4 regions of the Pseudomonas sp. ChxA genome follow, and region 3 is predicted to be linked to each of the others. Evidence: predicted binding sites of a transcription regulator. Region 3 holds the regulator's gene; each other region holds the start of a gene.

Region 1 (5,312 bases), on a different contig from region 3:
AGGATCTCCTTGAACTTCTCGTCCCCCAGCTCTTTGCGCTTTTCATTGAGCTTGTCCCGCAAGTCCTGGGCGGTTTGGTTTTTGTTGCCCTTTTCGGCTTCATCAAGCGCTTTGAGCAGTTGGGTGACGGTTTTTTTATCGGCCTCTACGTCACCCTTTTTTTCCTCTGAACGGCTAACGCGCCACAGGTTCGGCCCTGTGCCGCCCTGGTCATAACGCACACCTCCAGCCCCATGACCAGACATCGACGAATCCCACATACCCATCCCCCGAAAGAACCAACACCTCTGAGTCCGATAAGTGGAAAGAACGGCGTAGTCAGTTCCAGCAAAAGCACGTCGGGTGGGAATCGAGCGCTGGGTGGGAATTATTTCGAGCCAAATTACACGCAAAAAAAAGCCCCTCGTTTGAGGGGCTTTCATCTGCAGCCGCGTCAGGCCAAACGCATCAGGTCATCTGAATGATGGTCTGCATGATGGTGCTCTGGGTGGAGATGGTCTTGGCGTTCGCCTGGTAGTTGCTCTGGGCCTTGATCAGGTCCACCAGCTCATTGGTCAGGTTGACGTTGGAGTTCTCCAGGGACTTGGACACGATCGAACCCAAAGTACCGGATTGCGGGGCGTCGTAACCCGGCTGGCCCGAGGCGAAGGTCTCTTTCCAGGTGGTGCCACCCGACGGTTGCAGGCCCTGTTCGTTATTGAAGCTGGCCAGGGAGAGCTGACCAATGGCCTTGCTCTGCTGGTTACTGAAGGTGGCGAACAGCACGCCGTTACCGTCGATGTTCAAGCCGGTGATCTGGCCGGTGGCGTAGCCATCGGTGACCGGTGGGTTACGGTAGGTGGCCGAGTTGTACTGGGTGATGTTGCCCATGTTGATGGCGATGCCACCAGGGTTGGCATTCGCACCGTTTTTGGTCCACACACCATTGGTCACTGTGCCGGGCACCCAGCCGCTCAGCTGCAAGGTGGTGCTGGAAGTGGTGCCGGTAACAATCCCGGTGAGCTTGCCCGAGCCGTCAAAGCTCAGCGTCGATGCCACCGGTGGCGTCGAGCCTGTGCCGGTCGGCGCCGAACCATCAGGGTTACGGCCGTCGATCAGAGTGTAAGACTTCCAGGTGTTGGAGTCGGTTTTGACCAGGTACTGCACCATCGGGTGCGCGTTGCCTTGGGTGTCGTACAACGTGGTGTTGTACTGGGTGCTGAACGAGCTGGATTCGGTTGGATCGAACGGGTGGGCCGTCTGGTCGATTACCGGCGAAGACGAGTTCAGGTTACTGGTGGAGTCCACCTTGGTGGATGCCTTGGGCGGCAGGTTCGACAGGTTCAATTGCAGGTCGGTCAGCGCGCCCTTGATGATGTTTCCATCTGCGTCCGCTGCGTAGCCTTGCAGGCGCGAGGTGCCGGTGTTGTTGGTGATGTAGCCGTCTTTGTCCGAACGGAAGGTGCCGCTGCGGGTGTATTCCAGCGAACCATCACTGCCCTTCTGCACGAAGAAGCCGCCGCCCTGGATCGCCATGTCCAGCAAGCCGCCGGTGTTGTTGACATCACCTTGGGTGAACTGCTGGGAGACTGCCGCCAGGTTCACGCCGCTGCCGACACTGTTCTGGCCAGTGCCCAGTTTGGACGCTGCATAGATGTCGGAAAATTCCGCACGGGACGATTTGAAACCCGTGGTCGCAACGTTGGCAATGTTGTTGCCGGTCACGTCCAGTTGTTTGTTGGCCGCATAGAGGCCGCTAAGGCCGATGTTAAAAGACATGTTTCTCTCCTTCTGCCGTATTTAGCCGGCTCTATGTACCGATAGTCTGGATTTGCGACAGCTTGACGCTGCCCATGCCGCCTGCAAGGTTGAGCAGCATTTCGCCGCCGGTCTTGCTCAGCGTCACGCTGGTCACCGTTGCCGGCAGCGACGTCAACAGGGCAACCGAGTCGCCTTTGTCATTCTTGGTGCTGGCCGCAAAGGTATAAGTGCCGGCGGGGGCGACTTCACCTTTGTCGTTCTTGCCATCCCAAATAAAGCTGGAATCACCGGCGCTTTGGGCGCCCATGTCGATGGTGCGTACCACGTTGCCGTCTTTGTCGGTGATTTTCACCGAGACATTGCCCGTCGCTGCCGTCACTGCCACCGAGCCGGTCATGCTTTTGCTGGTATCAACCATGGCTTTGTCGGTCTGGGTAATGATCGACCGACCGACCAGCGACGACGCCTGCAGCGCCTGCGAAGAGCTGAAATTGCTGGAGATCGCATTCACCGAGTCGTTCAGGGTGTTGATGCCTTCCAGGCTGCTGAACTGTGCCAACTGGGCCACAAAAGCACCGTTGTCCTGAGGCGACAGCGGGTTCTGGTTTTTCAGCTGGGTCACCAGCAGTTGCAGGAACGCATCCTTGCCCAGCGCCTGGTTGCCCGTGGCCGCCTTGGCGGCACTATCGAGGCCGCTGTTGTCTGTGGCGGTCTTGACCTTACTGTTGAACAGGTCCTGAACCGCCGTGTTGGGTGTAGAAGTGGTATCAACAATGGCCATTATTTGGCGCCCCTTATCACTGACCCAGGGTCAGGACCTTCTGCATCATGGTTTTGGCGGTGTTCATCATTTCCGCGTTGGTCTGGAACGAGCGGCTGGCGGAAATCATGTCAGCCATTTCCTCGACCACGTTGACGTTGGGGTAGTACACGTAACCCTTTTCGTTCGCGGCCGGGTGGTTAGGCTCGTAGCGGGCTTCCAGGTTGCTCTGGTCTTCGACTACACCGAGCACCTGCACACCTTGGCCGGCAGCGTCCTGGTTCTGGAACAGCGAATCGCCGCTGCCGCTTTGGCCGGCCTGGCCGCCCTGGAACATGGTGGCGAACACCGGGTGACGGGCGCGGTAAGTCTGGTCAATGCTCGAAGACACGGTCTCGGCGTTGGCGATGTTACTGGCGACGGTGTTCAAACGCGTGGTCTGCGCGCTCATGCCACTGCCGGCAATATTGAAAACACTGGCGAGGGACATGGCTTACTCTCCACGCAGGGCTGACATCAGCCCTTTGAATTTGCTGTTAAGCAGGGTGAAGCTGGCCTGAAAGTTCACCGAGTTCTCGGCGTAGGCCGATTGCTCCAACTGGGCGTCGACCGTGTTCTGATCGATCGACGGCTGCATCGGCGTGCGATACAGCAGCGACTCGTCACCATTGCCCAGGCCTTGCGCTTCGATATGACGGCTATTGGTCATGTTCAGGGCGAAGGTGCCGTTCTTGGTCTTGTCCTGCTGCGCGGCAAGCACGGCGGAGAAGTCCAGGTCCCGAGCCTTGTAGTTCGGGGTGTCGGCGTTGGCAATGTTGTTGGCCAGGACTTCGGCACGCTGGGCGCGGAAGCCCAGGGCTTGTTCGTGGATACCGAGCGCTTTATCGAAGCTGATGCTCATGGCGGAAACCTTTAGGCTGACCTGCTGTTCGTAACTGGGTTATAGCAAGGCGCATGCCAATTCGCTGAAGGCCCGTATTACAACGGTTTGCGCCAGTTTTTCCGGCGGCAATGCCAGAAAAGCGGCAATGGGCTTCCGCGTGGCGCCAGTAAAGCGGCAACAGCGGTTGCCGCTTTTACAGCCGGTGGCAATTCTTCAACAGGCTGCCCAGTGCGCAAAACACCTTAACCGCTCGTCTGCACTGTCATTTCTGACAGTTGTTGCGCCCACCCCTTTGCGCGCCTCATCGGGTAACCCCTACAGGCGTAAAGCAGAGGCACACCATGTTGACTATTCCACCCCTCAGATTCGTCCTGCAAGACAGAACACAACCCATTCCAAACCTGAAAACCAGCCTGATCGTGGGTGATGTAGTTGAGTTGCTCTGTGATTTCGCCGTGCAACGGTTGGACTTTGTAAACGTGTACATGATCAGCTCGGTCGTCGGTGGCTCATACAATCTGAGCTTCGAGGTGGGACATGACGCCCCATCAATCAAGATTTACTTTCCAAAAGACGTGGTTGTTGCCAACTCAGGCAATAATGTTCAGTTACTGTTGCGCCTCCGGCGTGGCATGTCCTACCCAGCGCCAGATGCAACCATATCCATCGACGCGGGGGGCATTGTTGTGCCTGTTCCTGGCACAGTGTGGGATTTCGCCGATGGCACGTTCCAAGGCTGGGTACCTCAATCAGTTTATGTAGGCGGGGTGCTGCACGTCGTCAACCACAGCGTGACCGTTGACCTGCCCAGCAGCCAGGTAACCAGGGCTCACATCATCACTCGACCCGTATCGGTCGTCGCAGGGCGCACCTACGATTTCAGTTTTGAGGTCCACGGTGGTACAGCCACCGGAGATGGCTCGACACTGTACCTGACGGTTAACGGCAGCCGAATCGGCGCCAACGTACAAAACATAACCAACACATCCACACAAACCGGGACCGGGACATTTACTGCAGGCAGTACCGGCACTGTGCATTTAGGTATTTTCAACGAGACCATCCCCAGCAGGAACCATCTTCTATTCCTGGGCAATATCCGCATGACCCGCAAACCCTGACCACCGCCCATAAAAAACGGGAAGCCTTTGCGAGGCTTCCCGTTTTTTATGCTCAAGCCACCATCACTTGGCCTGATAAATAATCCCAGGGCTGCATTGCACCATCTGGTAATGGTCCGGTAGCCCGTTGAGCGCTTCGGACGCGCCAAGAAACAGGTAGCCCCCGCGCTTGAGCGTACCGTGAATGCGCAACAGGATGTCTTTCTTCACCTCTGCCGAGAAGTAGATCAATACATTGCGGCAGAACACCATGTCGAACTTGCCCAGGCTGGCATAGCTGTCGAGCAGGTTGAACGAGCGAAATTCCACCCGGCTCTTGATCGGCGCCTTGACTGCCCAGCGCCCTGCCCCTTTGGGGTCGAAAAAACGTTGCAGGCGTTCCTGGGACAAACCACGGCCCAGGGCCAGGCTGTCGTACTCGCCGGTCTTGCAGTTGGTGAGCATGGTGCCGGACAGGTCGGTGGCGACAATTTGCGCGCCGGCCTTCAATTGGCCCATGTTCGTGCGCTCGAACTCATCGATGGACATCGAGATCGAGTACGGCTCCTGGCCAGACGAACAGGCGGCCGACCAGATGCGCAAGCGCTGGCCAGGGCTGGCCTTGATGGCCTCCGGCAGTACTTTGTTCTTAAGCACTTCAAAAGGGTAGGTATCACGAAACCACAAGGTTTCGTTGGTGGTCATGGCATCCACCACCATTTCCTTGAGCCCGCTGCGCGGCTGGCCCTGGATGCGCTGGACCAACTCACCCAGGGATTTAATGCCCTGCTGTTCCATCAGTTTGTTGAGACGGCTGGATACCAGGTAC
Region 2 (5,312 bases), 820 kb from region 3:
GGCCCAGGCGTATCTGGTGATCAATGCGCAATGGCAAGGCATGCTCGCCGAGGTGATTGAGCGAGGCGTGGCTGAGGGTGTTTTCCGCTGCAACTCGCCACAACGCGCCGCCCGGCAAATCTTCGCGTTGGCGATGGGGTATGCCGATGACCTGATGCTCAAACCGTCTGCGGAGTCGGCCGAGGCAGTACTGGATGAGGTCCTGGAAGTGGCGCGGCTGCTGTTGGGTTTTTCCGCATAAAGTCTCGGTATTTACACCATTTCACTGTGGCAAGCCCGCTCGCCACAAATGCCCACAGCCCACATGCCACAGAATTTGCGTTCATTAAGCGCTAGCCGACTGCCGCAGGCCGGTACTGCAAGGCCTCCGCCAAATGATGCCGGGCGATGTTCTCAACCCGCTCAAGGTCCGCCAGGGTGCGCGCCACCTTGAGCAAACGATGGGCCGCGCGCAGGGACAAGGTCAGTCGTTCGCAGGCGCTTTCCAGCCAGCCTTCATCGGCTTTTGCCAGTTGGCAGTGCTTGCGTAGCCCGGGCAGGTCCAGGAAGGCATTGGCGCAGCCTTGGCGTTTTTGCTGGCGTTCACGGGCCTCGGCGACCTCCGCCGAGGCTGTTGCGGTAGTGTCGCCATCCTGTTGGAGCGGGCTCAGTGCGGTGGCTTCCCGGGCAACAGTGAGGTGCAGGTCGATCCGATCCAGCAACGGCCCCGAGAGCTTGTTGCGGTAGCGCTGAATCTGCTCCGGCGTACACCGACAGCGCCCGCTGGGTTCGCCCAAATAGCCGCAAGGGCAGGGGTTCATCGCGGCCACCAATTGAAAACGTGCCGGAAAACTCACCCGGTCGCGGGCGCGGGAGATCACGATATGCCCGGATTCGAGCGGCTCGCGCAGCACTTCCAGGACCTTGCGATCGAACTCCGGCAGCTCATCCAGAAACAGCACGCCATGATGGGCCAGGGTTATTTCCCCCGGCTGCGGTTTTGACCCGCCGCCCACCAGTGCCGGCCCGGACGCCGAATGGTGCGGCTGGCGAAACGGACGGTGCGGCCAATGGCTCAACGGCGCCAGGCTGACCACTGACTGAATGGCCGCCACTTCCAGGGCTTCCTGCTCACTCAAGGGCGGCAGCAAGCCCGGCAAGCGGCTGGCGAGCAAGGTCTTGCCGGTGCCGGGTGGCCCGCTGAACAGCAGGTTGTGCGCGCCCGCCGCCGCAATCAGCAGCGCGCGTTTGGCGGCCAGTTGGCCTTGCACCTCACTCAAGTCCGGGTAGGGCTTGTTCAAGTACAGCAAACCATCAGATTTATATGGCTCAATCGGCACAACCCCATTCAGGTGCGCCACCACTTGCAGCAAGTGGTCCACTGCAATCACTTTGAGCCCCGAGGCCAGGCACGCCTCCTCGGCATTTGCCCTGGGCACTATCACGGTGCGCCCGGCCTTGCGTGCGGCCAGCGCGGCCGGCAGCACACCTTTGACCGCTCGCACCTCACCGGACAGGGCCAGTTCCCCCAGGCATTCCACGTCATCGAGCATCAACGCCGGCACCTGCACGCTGGCGGCCAGGATGCCCAGGGCAATCGCCAAATCAAAACGCCCGCCATCCTTGGGCAGGTCGGCGGGCGCCAGGTTGAGGGTGATACGACGGGCCGGGTATTGCAGGGCGGAGTTGAGGATGGCGCTGCGCACGCGGTCCTTGCTTTCCTTGACGGCGGTTTCCGGCAGGCCCACCAAGGTCAGCGAGGGAAGACCATTGGCCATATGCACTTCGACGGTAACGGTGGGGGCTTCTACGCCAATTTGGGCACGGCTGTGGACGATGGCGAGGGACATGCTCGTTCCTTGAGTGGGAGGCCGCTTCCTGCGGGTTTTTCAAGGGTAGACGAGGTGGGGAGGAGCGAGATGAGGGAGTGTTTACAGAACGTATCCAAACAGCGACGCAAAAACACCTGTGGGAGCTGGCTTGCCTGCGATAGCGCCAGTGAATCCAACACCGCTATCGCAGGCAAGTCAGCTCCCACATGGGCCGGGTTTATTCAGCAGCGGGTGGCGTCAACCGCGCTTCCAACTCCGCCACCTTCGCTTCCAGACTCTCCAACCGCGCACGGGTGCGGGCCAGCACGACCATCTGGCTGTCAAACTCTTCCCGGCTCACCAGGTCGAGCTTGCTGAAGCCGCTTTGCAGCAGGGCCTTGAACTGGCTTTCGATTTCGTTGCGGGGCAGCGGGGTTTCGCCGCTGAACAGGCGAGAGGCGTGGCCGCTCAGTGCGTCGAGGAGGTCTTTGGGCGCGAGCATGGGAAATATTCCGGAAAACTGTTGGCCGGCAGTGTATCACGCAGCGTCTATAGTCTTTTTCACGGCCGCGAGCGCACGCTTTTCGCGCAGGGGGCCGGGCGGCTACGCACTGTTTTTGTGCGCATTGGCGCCGCCAAAACGCCCCGCAGGTGGGCATAAGTGGGCAAAGGACTGATTTCAGTGATTTTTACGGAGCTGGCAAGGTTTCTGCTTAGACGATCATGACCCATGCACTGATGCAGTCGCTGTGACGAATGCAGTGCGCCGACGGATCAGGGGTACAGGTTTCGTCACCAGTGGTTCGCTGGCGTCGCAACGGTAAATGCCGAGGCGACGACGCGTTACAAAGCCAGGCACTGCGCTTAGACTTGAGACGGGTTTGTTTTCCTGGGGCAAGTCCACCAATTCGGGAGAGAGTTTTCATGAAGCTAGTCACTGCCATCATCAAGCCGTTCAAGTTGGACGATGTACGCGAGTCACTGTCCGAGATCGGCGTGCAGGGCATTACCGTTACTGAGGTCAAAGGCTTCGGTCGGCAGAAGGGTCACACCGAGCTGTATCGCGGCGCGGAATACGTGGTCGATTTCCTGCCAAAGGTGAAGATTGATGTCGCCATTGACGACAAGGATCTTGACCGGGTTATCGAGGCGATAACCAAGGCGGCCAACACCGGCAAGATCGGTGACGGCAAGATCTTTGTGGTCAATCTGGAACAGGCTATTCGCATCCGTACCGGCGAAACCGATACCGACGCAATCTAAGCCGCCAAACCCCCAACGCCCCAGGAGAAAACAATATGACTCTGCGTAAATTCGCAGGGCTAGGAGCCCTGTTGTCCCTCGTAATGCCGGCCTTGGCATTGGCGGCGGACCCAGCCCCTGCTCCAGTCCTCAATTCCGGCGACACGGCGTGGATGCTTACATCCACCGCGCTGGTACTGTTCATGACCATTCCGGGCCTGGCGCTGTTCTACGGCGGCATGGTGCGCTCCAAAAACATTCTTTCCGTGATGATGCAGTGCTTCGCCATCACCGGTCTGATCACCATCTTGTGGTTCGTTTACGGCTACAGCATGGCGTTCGACACCACCGGTATGGAAGCAGGCGTCGTCAACCTCAACTCGTTCGTGGGCGGCCTGTCCAAATTGTTCCTGTCGGGCGTAACCCCGGCGAGCATTACCGGCCCTGCGGCGTTGTTCCCTGAGGCGGTGTTCGTCACCTTCCAGATGACCTTCGCGATCATTACCCCTGCGCTGATCGTCGGTGCGTTCGCCGAGCGTATGAAGTTCTCCGCGATGCTGATCTTCATGGGCGTCTGGTTCACCCTGGTCTACGCGCCGATTGCCCACATGGTGTGGGGCGGTCCGGGCTCGTTGCTGGGCGACTGGGGCGTGCTGGACTTCGCTGGCGGCACCGTGGTGCACATCAACGCCGGTGTGGCTGGCCTGGTGGCGTGCCTGGTACTTGGCAAGCGTAAAGGCTTCCCGACCACGCCGATGGCGCCGCACAACCTGGGTTACACCCTGGTCGGTGCAGCCATGCTGTGGGTTGGCTGGTTCGGCTTCAACGCCGGCTCTGCGGCGGCGGCCAACGGCACTGCCGGTATGGCGATGCTGGTGACTCAAATTGCTACCGCTGCTGCTGCATTGGGCTGGATGTTCGCCGAGTGGGTCACCCACGGTAAGCCAAGCGCCCTGGGCATTGCCTCGGGCGTAGTCGCCGGCCTGGTTGCAATCACCCCGGCTGCCGGCACTGTTGGCCCGATGGGCGCGCTGATCATCGGCCTGGCGGCAGGCGTGGTGTGTTTCTTCTGCGCCACTACCCTGAAACGCAAACTGGGCTACGACGACTCCCTGGACGCCTTCGGCGTGCACGGTATCGGCGGTATCCTCGGCGCGATCCTTACCGGCGTGTTCGCTGCACCTTCGCTGGGCGGCTTCAACGCGGCTACCACTGATATCGCGGCGCAAGTCTGGATCCAGTGCAAAGGCGTGGGCTTTACCGTGATCTACACGGCTATCGTGACCTTCATCATCCTCAAGGTGCTGGACATGGTGATGGGCCTGCGGGTGACCGACGAAGAAGAGGCGGTGGGCCTCGATCTGGCGCAACACAACGAACGCGGCTACAACTTGTAAGTACGCGAAAAAAAGATGCCCGGCTTGCCGGGCATTTTTTTGTCTGAGGTTTGTCTGTGGCTAAAGGCGGATGGGTTTTTTGCCGAGTTTGTGATGGGATCCACACGGCACTTTTGAGGGTGCGAAAGTCTTACATGCATGTAGGCGTATTCGACACTTTGTTTTTTCCCAGACCGCGCTAGAATGCGCGCCGATGGGCGGAGAACTGTATGTGGCAACAGACCCTGATTACCCTGCGGGCCAAGCCCCGGGGCTTTCACCTGGTAACGGATGAGTTGCTTGCCGGCCTGCCTGAATTGAAGGCGTGCCGCGTAGGCCTGTTGCATTTGTGGCTGCAGCACACCTCGGCCTCGTTGACCATCAACGAGAATGCCGACCCGGCGGTTCGCCGTGACTTCGAGCGTTTTTTCAACTCGCTGGTGCCGCAAGGGCGTGCAGGGTTCGAACATAACGACGAAGGTCCGGATGATCTGCCGGCGCATTTCAAGGCCAGTCTGCTGGGCTGCCAGCTGAGTTTGCCGGTCAAGGCCGGCCGCTTGGCGATAGGGACTTGGCAAGGTGTTTATCTGGGCGAGCACCGAGATCATGGCGGTGCTCGTAAAGTCCTCGCCACGTTGCACGGTGACGGGGCATAAGCCACTGGAAACCCAGTGGATGTGATTTTTTTCCGGCGGCCTCGACAGAGGATGAAGCTGGGCTATAACTAATCTGCTTTTCGCAAGTCATGAGGTAGAACATGAGCGACGATGATCTGGAAAACGACGACCTTGAAGTAGGTGACGACGACGAGGCCGAAGAAGGCCTTGAAGCGGCAGCTGAAGACGTTGCTGACGACGACGGTGGCGATGATGCACCCGCCCCGGCAGCCAAAGGCAAAGCCAAG
Region 3 (5,312 bases):
CAGGTGCAGATTCTTTTCCTTATGCTTTAAGAGTTGGCGGTCAAGCTTGTCGGTGAGCAAGTCGATCGATGCATACATGTCTTCATGCTCGGCCTTGGCCTGCACTTCACCACCTGGAATCTGGAGGGTCGCTTCAATTTTCTGCTGAAGCTTGTCGACCTTCATGATGACCTCCGCGTTGGTGATCTTGTCAAAATGGCCCTCAAGCTTCTTCAGCTTCTGCACGACATAGTCGCGAAGTGGTGGGGTGACTTCCACATGTTGTCCACTGATGTTGACTTGCATACAGCTTCTCCTTCGTTGCCAGTGCATAAAGCGGTGGGTAGGAATACCCACCACTGGAACGCTATGGCCCGCCCGTCACATCAAACGCTTACGCTCGCTGGAAGGCGCGATCCCGAGGGACTCGCGGTACTTGGCGACGGTTCGACGGGCGACCTGAATGCCTTGTGCCTCCAGTAAACCAGCGATCTTACTGTCACTCAATGGCTTTTTCTGATTTTCCGCCGCAACCAGTTTTTTGATGATCGCGCGGATCGCCGTGGACGAGCATTCGCCGCCTTCGGAGGTGCTGACGTGGCTGGAGAAAAAGTATTTCAGTTCATAAATACCCCGTGGGGTATGCATGAATTTCTGCGTGGTCACCCGTGAAATCGTCGATTCATGCATACCTACCGCTTCGGCAATGTCATGCAGAACCAGTGGCTTCATCGCCTCATCGCCATATTCCAGGAAGCCGCGCTGGTGCTCGACGATCTGGGTGGCCACTTTCATCAGGGTTTCGTTACGGCTTTGCAGGCTCTTGATGAACCAGCGCGCTTCCTGCAATTGGTTGCGCATGAAGGTGTTGTCGGCGCTGGTGTCGGCGCGGCGTACAAAGCCTGCATATTGTGGGTTGACCCGCAGGCGTGGCACCGATTCCTGGTTCAACTCCACGAGCCAGCGTTCGTTGTCTTTGCGCACGATCACGTCGGGCACGACATATTCGGCTTCGCTGGACTCGATCTGCGAGCCCGGACGCGGGTTGAGGCTCTGCACCAGCTCGATGACCTGGCGCAGGTCGTCTTCCTTGAGCTTCATGCGGCGCATCAATTGGCTGTAGTCGCGGCTGCCCAGCAAGTCGATGTAGTCGGTGACCAGGCGCTGGGCTTCGGCGAGCCAAGGGGTCTTGGCCGGTAGTTGGCGCAGTTGCAGCAACAAGCATTCGCTCAAGGTGCGAGCGCCAATGCCGGCAGGCTCGAACTGTTGGATGCGATGCAGGACGGCTTCGATTTCGTCCAGCTCGATGTCCAGTTCCGGGTCGAACGCTTCCAGAATCTCGTCGAGCGTCTCGTCCAGGTAGCCCTGGTTGTTGATGCAGTCGATCAGGGTTACGGCGATCAGGCGATCGGTGTCGGACATCGGCGCCAGGTTCAGTTGCCACAGCAAATGGCTCTGCAGGCTTTCACCTGCGGACGTGCGGGTGGTGAAGTCCCACTCGTCGTCGTCATTGCTGGGCAGGCTGCTGGCGCTGGTCTGGTACACGTCTTCCCAGGCGGTGTCGACGGGAAGCTCGTTGGGAATGCGTTCGTTCCATTCGCCTTCCTCAAGGTTATCCACCGTAGGGGCGGTTTCCTGATAGGAAGGTTCCTGCACGTCGGCGTTGGGTTTTTGCTCGATGTTATCGGCCAGCGGGTCTGCATTATCGAAGTCGTCGCCTTCTTCCTGGCGTTCGAGCATCGGATTGGACTCCAGGGCCTCCTGGATTTCCTGTTGCAGGTCCAGGGTCGACAATTGGAGCAGGCGGATGGCCTGTTGCAGCTGCGGTGTCATCGTCAGCTGCTGGCCCATTCTCAGGACTAGCGATGGTTTCATGGCAGGGGCTTAACACCTTATTCGCCGGCGCAATGCGCCATCCACGACAGGGCGCGTGAGCGCCAAACATAAGCAAATTATATGCCTGATATCAGGGGCTTTGCCTAGAGCGCGGTAACAATAAAAAAACTGAGGTTTTTATTGACTTGCGCGCGCCCCGGGCAACGGCCTGATACCACCGTGATTACAGGCGGAACTCGTGACCCAGGTACACTTCCTTCACCAGTTCATTGGCCAGGATAGTCGCGGAGTCACCTTCTGCAATCAGTTGCCCATCGTTGACGATATAGGCGGTCTCGCAGATATCGAGGGTCTCACGCACGTTGTGGTCGGTGATCAATACACCGATGCCCTTGGCCTTGAGGTGATGGATGATCTGCTTGATATCGCCGACCGAGATCGGGTCGACACCGGCAAAAGGTTCGTCCAGCAGGATGAACTTCGGCGCGGTAGCCAGTGCGCGGGCGATTTCCACGCGGCGACGCTCACCACCGGACAAGCTCATGCCGAGGTTGTCGCGAATGTGGTTGATATGGAACTCCTGCAACAGGCTTTCCAGCTCTTTGCGACGGCCGTCACGGTCGAGTTCCTTGCGGGTCTCGAGGATCGCCATGATGTTGTCGGACACCGACAGTTTGCGGAAGATCGATGCTTCCTGGGGAAGATAGCCGATACCTGCGCGTGCACGACCGTGCATGGGCTGGTGGCTTACGTCCAGGTCGTCAATCAATACACGGCCCTGATCCGCCTGGACCAGGCCAACAATCATATAGAAGCAGGTGGTCTTGCCGGCGCCGTTGGGGCCGAGCAAGCCGACGATCTGGCCGCTGTCGATCGACAGGCTGACGTCGCGTACGACCTGACGGCTTTTATAAGCTTTGGCCAGATGCTGGGCTTTCAGGGTTGCCATCAGTTCGTCTTCTTCGCAGCGGGTTTTGGCGCAGGGGCGGCAGCGTCTTTCTGCTTCGGCTGGATAACCATGTCGATGCGCGGCTTCGGTGTGCCGATTTTTGTGCCATTGGCGCGACCGGCGGTAGCGATCTGCTTGACGGTGTCGTAGGTGATTTTTTCACCTTCGGTGGTATTGCCGTCAGTACTGACAACCCGTGCCTGGTCAATCAGGATAATGCGGTTCTGCTGGGCGTGATACTGGATGGTCTTGCCGTAGCCCTTCATCGGTGCTGGGTCAGCCGCCGCCTGCTTCTGTTCGAAGTAAGCCAGGTTGCCCACCGAAGTCACCACGTCGATGTCGCCAGCCGGGGTGCGAGTCAGCGTTACCGTGTTGCCGGTAATCTTCATCGAGCCTTGGGTGATGATCACGCCACCGGTGTAGGTCGCGACGCCTTGTTTATCATCCAACTGCGCATCGTCAGCCGAGATATGGATCGGTTGCTGGCTATCGTTCGGCAGAGCCCAGGCGCTCACGCTTCCCAGTGCTGCGCCCAGACCGAGCAAAATAGGGAGGGTTTTAACGAGCCTCATACTGTCCTCTTACGTTCGATAGCAGGTGTATCCTGCTTTCTTTCAAATACGCTTTCATTCCCTTGCCAGTCGATACACCGCCAGCGCCGTCAATTCTAACGTCTTGCTCGGTCTGCGCATATTGCTGTTGTGGGAAAACGGTCATGCGACTGCTGGTGATGATGGTGTCACGCTTCTGTTCATCGGTGCGCGCAACGCGTACCGAGTCGATCAACTCAACCTGGGTGCCGTCCGCGTTAACCTCGCCACGTTTGCTGGTGACGTGCCACGGAAAGTCGGTGCCGCGGAACAGGTTCAGGTCCGGGTTGGTCAGCAGGCTGACGTCGGAGGCTTTGACGTGCTCCACCTTGTCGGAGGTCATCTCGTATTGGACCTTGCCGTCAGGCATGAACTGCACCGTATAGGCATTGGTGGCGAAATTGTCGATCAGGCTCTCGTCAACCTGTGCTACAGGCTTGTCGAGAAAGCGCTCCGGGCTGATATTCCAGTAGCCCACCGCCAGGAACAGCGCGGCGATGACCCCGAATAACAGGAAGTTGCGAATCTTTTTGCTCAGCATAAAACGCTCTATAAGTAGGCGGCGTGGGCCGCTTCAAGACTGCCCTGGGCACGCAGGATCAATTCGCAGAACTCGCGGGCGGCACCTTCGCCGCCACGTGCGGCAGTGATGCCATGGGCGTGTTCACGAACAAATGCCGCCGCATTGGCGACGGCCATGCCCAGGCCGACTCGGCGAATGACCGGCAGGTCAGGCAGATCATCACCCAGGTACGCAACCTGCTCATAGCTTAGGTTGAGTTGGCCAAGAAGCTCGTCCAGAACCACCAGTTTATCCTCACGGCCTTGATACAGGTGAGGAATCCCCAGGTTTTGTGCGCGGCGTTCCACAACCGGTGTCTTTCGACCACTGATAATCGCCGTTTGCACACCGGCGGCCATCAACATTTTGATGCCCTGGCCGTCGAGGGTGTTGAAAGTCTTGAATTCGCTGCCATCTTCGAGGAAGTACAGACGGCCATCGGTCAGCACACCGTCGACGTCAAAAATCGCCAGTTTGATGTTTTTACCGCGTTGCAGCAGGTCGCCGGTCATTTACATCACTCCCGCACGCAACAAGTCGTGCATGTTCAGGGCGCCGATCGGGCGGTCGTCATTATTGACCACCACCAGCGCGCCAATCTTATGGTCTTCCATGATCTTCAGCGCTTCGGCTGCAAGCATCTCGGGGCGGGCGGTCTTGCCGTGGGGCGTCATCACCGCGTCAATGGTCGCAGTGTGGATATCGATGGTGCGGTCCAGGGTGCGGCGCAGGTCGCCGTCGGTGAAGACTCCGGCCAGGCGCCCGTCGGCTTCCAGGATCACGGTCATGCCCAGGCCCTTGCGGGTCATTTCCATCAGCGCATCTTTGAGCAGGGTGCCGCGTTGCACGTGGGGCAGTTCATCGCCCGAGTGCATGACGTTTTCCACTTTGAGCAGCAGGCGACGACCCAGCGCGCCGCCCGGGTGTGAAAACGCGAAGTCTTCTGCGGTAAAACCACGGGCTTCCAGCAACGCCACGGCCAGGGCGTCGCCCATGACCAGGGCGGCGGTGGTGGAAGAGGTCGGTGCCAGGTTGAGTGGGCAGGCTTCGTGGGCCACATGCACGTTCAAATTGACTTCGGCAGCCTTGGCCAGCGTGGATTCCGGGTTACCCGTGAGGCTGATCATCTTGATGCCCAGGCGCTTGATCAAGGGCAGCAAGGTCACGATTTCGTTGGTGGTGCCGGAGTTCGACAGCGCCAGGATAATGTCATCCTTGGTGATCATGCCCATGTCACCATGGCTGGCTTCGGCCGGGTGCACGAAGAACGCCGTGGTCCCGGTGCTGGCCAGCGTGGCGGCGATCTTGTTGCCGACGTGGCCGGATTTGCCCATGCCGACCACCACAACGCGGCCCGTGCTGGCCAGAATCATCTCGCAGGCGCGCACGAAATCTG
Region 4 (5,312 bases), on a different contig from region 3:
TCGCGGCGGTTGGCCGAGGAAGGGCACTACCCGGCCATCGACATCGAGGCCTCGATCAGCCGGGTGATGCCGGCGGTGGTCACGCCCGAGCACATGGCGCGTGCGCAGCATTTCAAACAACTGTGGTCGCGCTACCAGCAGAGCCGCGACCTGATCAGCGTCGGCGCCTACGTGGCCGGTGGTGATCGCGAAACCGACCTGGCCATCGCGCTGCAACCGCAACTGGTGAGCTACCTGCGTCAAGGCCTCAACGACAAGATCAGCATGGGTGAAAGCGAAGCCCACCTGGGCTCGATCTTCGCCCCGGCGCCGGGCGGTTAAGTCATGGCCAGCACCCGCTCTTCCCGCCTGGCCCCAGTGGTGGATATGGCCGAAAAGGCCGAAAAAACCGCCGTGCAACGCCTGGGGTATTTCCAGGGCCAGGTGCGCCTGGCGGAGAGCAAGCTGGGCGACCTGGAGCGCTTTCGCGGTGAATACCAGCAGCAGTGGATCGAGCGCGGCAGCAAGGGCGTCTCCGGCCAGTGGCTGATGGGCTACCAGGGCTTTCTCAACCAGCTTGAGACGGCTGTGGGCCAGCAGCGCCAGAGCCTGGCCTGGCATCAGAACAATCTCGATAGGGCTCGTGAGGCTTGGCAAGCGGCGTTCGCTCGGGTCGAAGGCTTGCGCAAGCTGGTGCAGCGTTATATCGACGAAGCGCGGGCCATCGAAGACAAGCGCGAGCAAAAGCTGCTCGATGAGTTATCCCAGCGACTTCCCCGCCAGTCACAGTACTAACAGTTTCCACTTGCCTACTGTGGGAGCCGGGCTGTGTGGGTGCCGGGCTTGTGTGGGAGCTGGCTTGCCTGCGATAGCATCACCGCTGTATCACTGATACACCTCGTCGCCTGCATCGCAGGCAAGCCAGCTCCCACACAAGCCAGCTCCCACGTTTGAGTATCAGTGTTGCTCACATCTCTATCAGCTGCTAAACCTTGTTGCACATTGCCAATGACAAGGAAGCAGTCACATGTCAGTCGAGTCAGAAGTATCCCTGGATGGGACGAAGTTGACGATCACGGTCAAGGGGCGGTTCGATTTCGGTAGCCACCAAGCCTTTCGTGATGCCTACGAGCGGTTCTACAAAGTGCCCGAGATCTACGTGGTGGACCTGAAGGAAACCACCTACATGGACAGCTCGGCCCTGGGCATGCTCCTGCTGTTGCGTGACCATGCCGGTGGCGATAACGCCGAAGTGCAGGTGATCAACAGCAACTCTGATGTGCGCAAGATCCTCGCCATCTCCAACTTCGACAAACTGTTTGATCTCAGTTGAGCACCCTGGCCCCGGTCCTCGAGCCGCTGACGATCCTGATCGCCGAAGACAGCGCCGCCGATTTGCTGTTGCTGTCGACCATCATCCGGCGTCAGGGCCATCAGGTGCTCACCGCCACCCACGGCGCGCAAGCGGTCGAGGTATTTACCCGCGAGCGGCCGCAGTTGGTGTTGATGGACGCCCTTATGCCGGTGATGGACGGCTTTGAGGCGGCGCGGCAGATCAAGCAGTTGGCGGGCGAGGCGCTGGTGCCGATCATCTTTCTCACCTCGCTGCGCGAAAGCGAAGCCCTGGCCCAGTGCCTGGATGCCGGCGGTGATGACTTCCTGCCCAAGCCTTACAACCCGCTGATCCTGGCCGCCAAGATCAATGCCATGGACCGCTTGCGGCGCCTGCAGGCCACGGTGCTGCGCCAGCGTGACCAGATCGCCCGGCACCACGATTACCTGTTGCATGAGCAACGCGCGGCCAAGGCGGTGTTCGACAAGGTGGCGCATTCGGGTTGCATCAACGCGGCGCCGAACATTCGTTACTTGCAATCGCCCTATGCGCTGTTCAACGGCGACCTGTTGCTGGCGGCGTACACGCCCTCCGGCGACATGCATGTGCTGCTCGGTGATTTTACCGGCCATGGCCTGCCGGCCGCCGTGGGCGCCATGCCGCTGGCGGAGGTGTTCTATGGCATGACCGCCAAGGGCTACGGCCTGGCGCAGACCCTGCGTGAGATGAATGCCAAGCTCAAGCGCATCCTGCCGGTGGACATGTTCTGCTGCGCCACGCTGGTGTGCCTGAGTACCCAGCGGCGCGTAGTCGAGGTATGGAACGGCGGCATGCCCGACGGCTATGTGCATGAGATAGCCACGGGCAAGCGCACGCCGTTGGTATCACGGCACCTGCCGCTGGGCGTGCTGTCGGCACAGGCGTTTGATGACAGCACCGAAGTCTGGCCCATGGCCCTGGGCGACCGGGTGTTCTTGTTGTCCGATGGGGTGTTGGATACCGCCAACGCCAATGACCAGTTGTTTGGTGCGGCGCGCTTGCAGCAGGTATTTGCCAGCAACCGCAAGCCCGACCGTCTGTTCGAAGACATTGAGCAGGCGCTGGCGGCGTTTCGGGGTGAAGCGCGTGATGATGTCAGCATGGTCGAGATCATCTTGCAGCCTGGCCAGCCGTCGCGGGCGGCTGAGCCGCTGTATGCCGACAGTGGCCAATCGTGCCCGCTGGATTGGTCGGTAAGTTTCGAGTTTCGTGCGCGCACGCTCAAAAGTTACAACCCGTTGCCGTACCTGCTGCAACTGTTGCTGGAGATTCATGGCCTGCGTGGGCAGAGCGGGGCGCTGTACAGTGTGATGGCCGAGTTGTATTCCAATGCACTGGAGCATGGCGTGCTGGGCCTGGATTCGCGGCTCAAGCGCGATGTCCAGGGGTTTGCCGAGTATTATCGTCAGCGCAACGAGCGCCTGGCGCAGTTGAGCAACGGTTATGTGCGTGTGCATGTGCAGGTGGTGCCGACTGCGCCGGGCGGCAAAATGACGCTGCGCATCGAGGACAGTGGGCCTGGGTTTGACGTCGAACAGGTGCTGGCGCGGCCGCTGGATATAGACCGTTTGTCTGGCCGGGGGCTGAGCCTGGTACGGCAACTGAGCAGCGATGTACGCTGGACCGATGGCGGGCGCAGTGTCTGCGTGGAGTTTTGCTGGGGGGCTCTGGCATAATCCGCCGATTCTTGATCAAGGAGCGAACAAGTGCTTGAGATTCATCTGGACCCTGATGTGTTGACGGGCCTGCAGGAAGTGATGGAAAGCGAGTATCCGAAATTGCTGGATACCTTTCTGGACGATTCGCAAAAGCGCATCGATGCGTTGCGCAAGTCGCGTGGTGACGCCAAGGCGTTGGGCCGGATTGCGCATAGCTTTAAAGGCAGCAGTGGCAACCTTGGGGCGGTGCGGTTGGCGCAATTGTGTCAGCGGCTGGAGGTGGAGTCCGTCGAGTTGTCGGCGGACCTTGGGGCACTGGTTGATCAGATTGATCATGAGTTTGCGTTGGTGCGGCCGCTGTATGAGTCGGAAAGGCAGCGCTTTCAGCTTTGAATTGAGTCGCCAGGCCGGTCTCGGCCAAATGTGGGAGCTGGCTTGCCTGCGATGGCATCGACTGGTTTTGCCTGATACACCGAGGTGCCGCAAGCCAGCTCCCACAGTCAGCACAATGGATAGACCAGCAAAAAATCCTCACTTGGCCCAACTCTTGCTCTACCTCCCAATACTGCATCCCCGATCCCCAATGCAGTGGAGACCTTTACCTATGCCAGTCGCCCCCAATTCGCTCCTTCAGGCTGCCGCTGCGGCCAAGCCTCAAGCGCCGGCCGCCACACCTGCGGCAACGGCTGCGGCCCCACAGGACAAAGGCCCTGGCTTCGCTCAAGTGTTCGCCAACCAAAGCCCCAAGCCCACGCTGAAGACCGACGACAGCCCGGTAAAAGTCTCGCGTGACAAGCCTTTGGACACCACTACCAAGCCGGTCGCCAGCAACGACAAGCCTGCCGCCAGCGCGCCAGCGGTTGCCGATAGCGGCAATCCCTTGCCTGCCAAACCGGCCAAGTCCGACGACAGCGCCAGCAGTGACGACGACAAGCCCAGCGACCCGGCCCTGGCGCAGCAACCTCCAGTTGATCCGGTGGTCGACCCGGCATTGGTCGCCGCCGTTACGCCGGTGCCTGTTCCGGTGCCAACGCCTGCACCGGTCGCCGCCAACGACGACAAGGCCCAGCCGGTGGTCGCGGCGCCGCTTGCGGCAACCGAAGATGCCAAGCAACCGGCTTTCGACCCTGAAGCCGATCCGCTCGATTCGATGCCCGCCGTGCGCCTGGCCATGGAGCAGGGCGGCCACGTCTCGGCCAGCAGCCAGACGCCGCAGAAAACCGCGCCGACAACGACTCAGGATCAACCCACCGCTGCGCAGAGTTTTGCCGCAGGTCTGGCCAACATGGTTGACCAGCAAGCCACTAAAGACAGCACTGACCAAGGCGGCGACAAGGCCTTCAGTGGGCTGATCGACGGCGGCCTCAAGGATCTGAAAGACGCCAGCAGCGACACCCGCGTGGATGACTTTGCCAACCGCCTGGCCGCGCTGACCCAGGCCGCCACGCCGAAGACCGCGAACGCCTTGCCGCCCGTGGCCAATGCGCCGCTGGCCATGCACCAGAGTGGCTGGACCGAAGAAGTGGTCAACCGCGTGATGTACTTGTCCAGCGCCAACCTCAAGTCGGCGGAGATCCAGTTGCAGCCGGCCGAGCTTGGGCGCCTGGATATCAAGGTCAACATGACCGCAGACCAGCAGGCACAGGTCAGCTTCATGAGCGGCCACGCCGTGGTGCGTGAAGCGCTGGAAAGCCAGTCCGGCCGTTTGCGCGAGATGTTTGCCCAGCAAGGCATGGGGCAGGTCGACGTCAATGTGTCTGACCAGTCCCGTGGCTGGCAGGGTCAAGGCCAGGAGCAACAGCAGCAGAACCAGGCGCGCGGCATAAGCGGCAGTGGCGGGCGTGGTGATGGCGGCGATGCGGTTGACCCTGCTGAAGTGGCAGCGGCGGTCGCGCCGGTGACTCAGACAATAGTTGGCTCCAGCGCCGTCGATTACTACGCCTGATTCCTGTCAAAAACTCGGTCAATGTGGGAGCTGGCTTGCCTGCGATAGCGGTGTATCAGTTACAGAAGTATTAACTGACCCACCGCCATCGCAGGCAAGCCAGCTCCCACATTTGGTTTGTGGTGTTAGTTCTCTCCCTAACTGCCAGACAACTCTGGCATAACACTTGCTCTTGCCTTCCCGTAGATCTATGAATCCCCGAATAGTGACGGATTATTGGCATGGCGAAGAGTGACGACGCAGCAGCAACCCCACCCGCAGGCAAAGGCAAAGGCAAGCTCAAGCTGATCCTGCTGATTGTGCTGGGCCTGCTCCTGGCCATAGGCGCCTCTATTGGCGGCACGTGGTACATCATGCA

What was found. The regulator sigma-54, encoded in region 3, starts transcription at its own class of promoters, with help from an activator protein. The targets are predictions, from matches to a motif close to ANTGGCATNNANNTTGCTNT.
Region 1: the regulator sigma-54 is predicted to act here: its motif matches at 3,443-3,462, upstream of flgB (flagellar basal body rod protein FlgB).
Region 2: the regulator sigma-54 is predicted to act here: its motif matches at 2,487-2,506, upstream of glnK (P-II family nitrogen regulator).
Region 4: the regulator sigma-54 is predicted to act here: its motif matches at 3,544-3,563, upstream of P5706_RS09235 (flagellar hook-length control protein FliK).

The regions. Positions count from the first base shown of each region.
Region 1 is NZ_JARPMK010000001.1:1,683,448-1,688,759, reverse strand. It holds gene P5706_RS07555 (hypothetical protein) at 1-260, opposite strand, end outside; gene flgE (flagellar hook protein FlgE) at 448-1,758, opposite strand; gene flgD (flagellar hook assembly protein FlgD) at 1,790-2,521, opposite strand; gene flgC (flagellar basal body rod protein FlgC) at 2,538-2,990, opposite strand; gene flgB (flagellar basal body rod protein FlgB) at 2,994-3,401, opposite strand; gene P5706_RS07530 (hypothetical protein) at 3,725-4,504, shown strand; gene cheR (protein-glutamate O-methyltransferase CheR) at 4,568-5,312, opposite strand, start outside.
Region 2 is NZ_JARPMK010000002.1:1,327,506-1,332,817, reverse strand. It holds gene P5706_RS31935 (TetR/AcrR family transcriptional regulator) at 1-241, shown strand, start outside; gene P5706_RS31930 (YifB family Mg chelatase-like AAA ATPase) at 333-1,829, opposite strand; gene P5706_RS31925 (accessory factor UbiK family protein) at 2,029-2,292, opposite strand; gene glnK (P-II family nitrogen regulator) at 2,715-3,053, shown strand; gene P5706_RS31915 (ammonium transporter) at 3,089-4,429, shown strand; gene P5706_RS31910 (secondary thiamine-phosphate synthase enzyme YjbQ) at 4,639-5,064, shown strand; gene sutA (dormancy-specific transcriptional regulator SutA) at 5,166-5,312, shown strand, end outside.
Region 3 is NZ_JARPMK010000002.1:507,278-512,589, reverse strand. It holds gene hpf (ribosome hibernation-promoting factor, HPF/YfiA family) at 1-285, opposite strand, end outside; gene P5706_RS28035 (RNA polymerase factor sigma-54) at 361-1,854, opposite strand; gene lptB (LPS export ABC transporter ATP-binding protein) at 2,039-2,764, opposite strand; gene lptA (lipopolysaccharide transport periplasmic protein LptA) at 2,764-3,336, opposite strand; gene lptC (LPS export ABC transporter periplasmic protein LptC) at 3,323-3,895, opposite strand; gene P5706_RS28015 (KdsC family phosphatase) at 3,904-4,428, opposite strand; gene P5706_RS28010 (KpsF/GutQ family sugar-phosphate isomerase) at 4,429-5,312, opposite strand, start outside.
Region 4 is NZ_JARPMK010000001.1:2,067,345-2,072,656, forward strand. It holds gene fliI (flagellar protein export ATPase FliI) at 1-321, shown strand, start outside; gene fliJ (flagellar export protein FliJ) at 325-774, shown strand; gene P5706_RS09220 (STAS domain-containing protein) at 1,007-1,312, shown strand; gene P5706_RS09225 (ATP-binding SpoIIE family protein phosphatase) at 1,309-3,027, shown strand; gene P5706_RS09230 (Hpt domain-containing protein) at 3,058-3,402, shown strand; gene P5706_RS09235 (flagellar hook-length control protein FliK) at 3,614-4,954, shown strand; gene fliL (flagellar basal body-associated protein FliL) at 5,176-5,312, shown strand, end outside.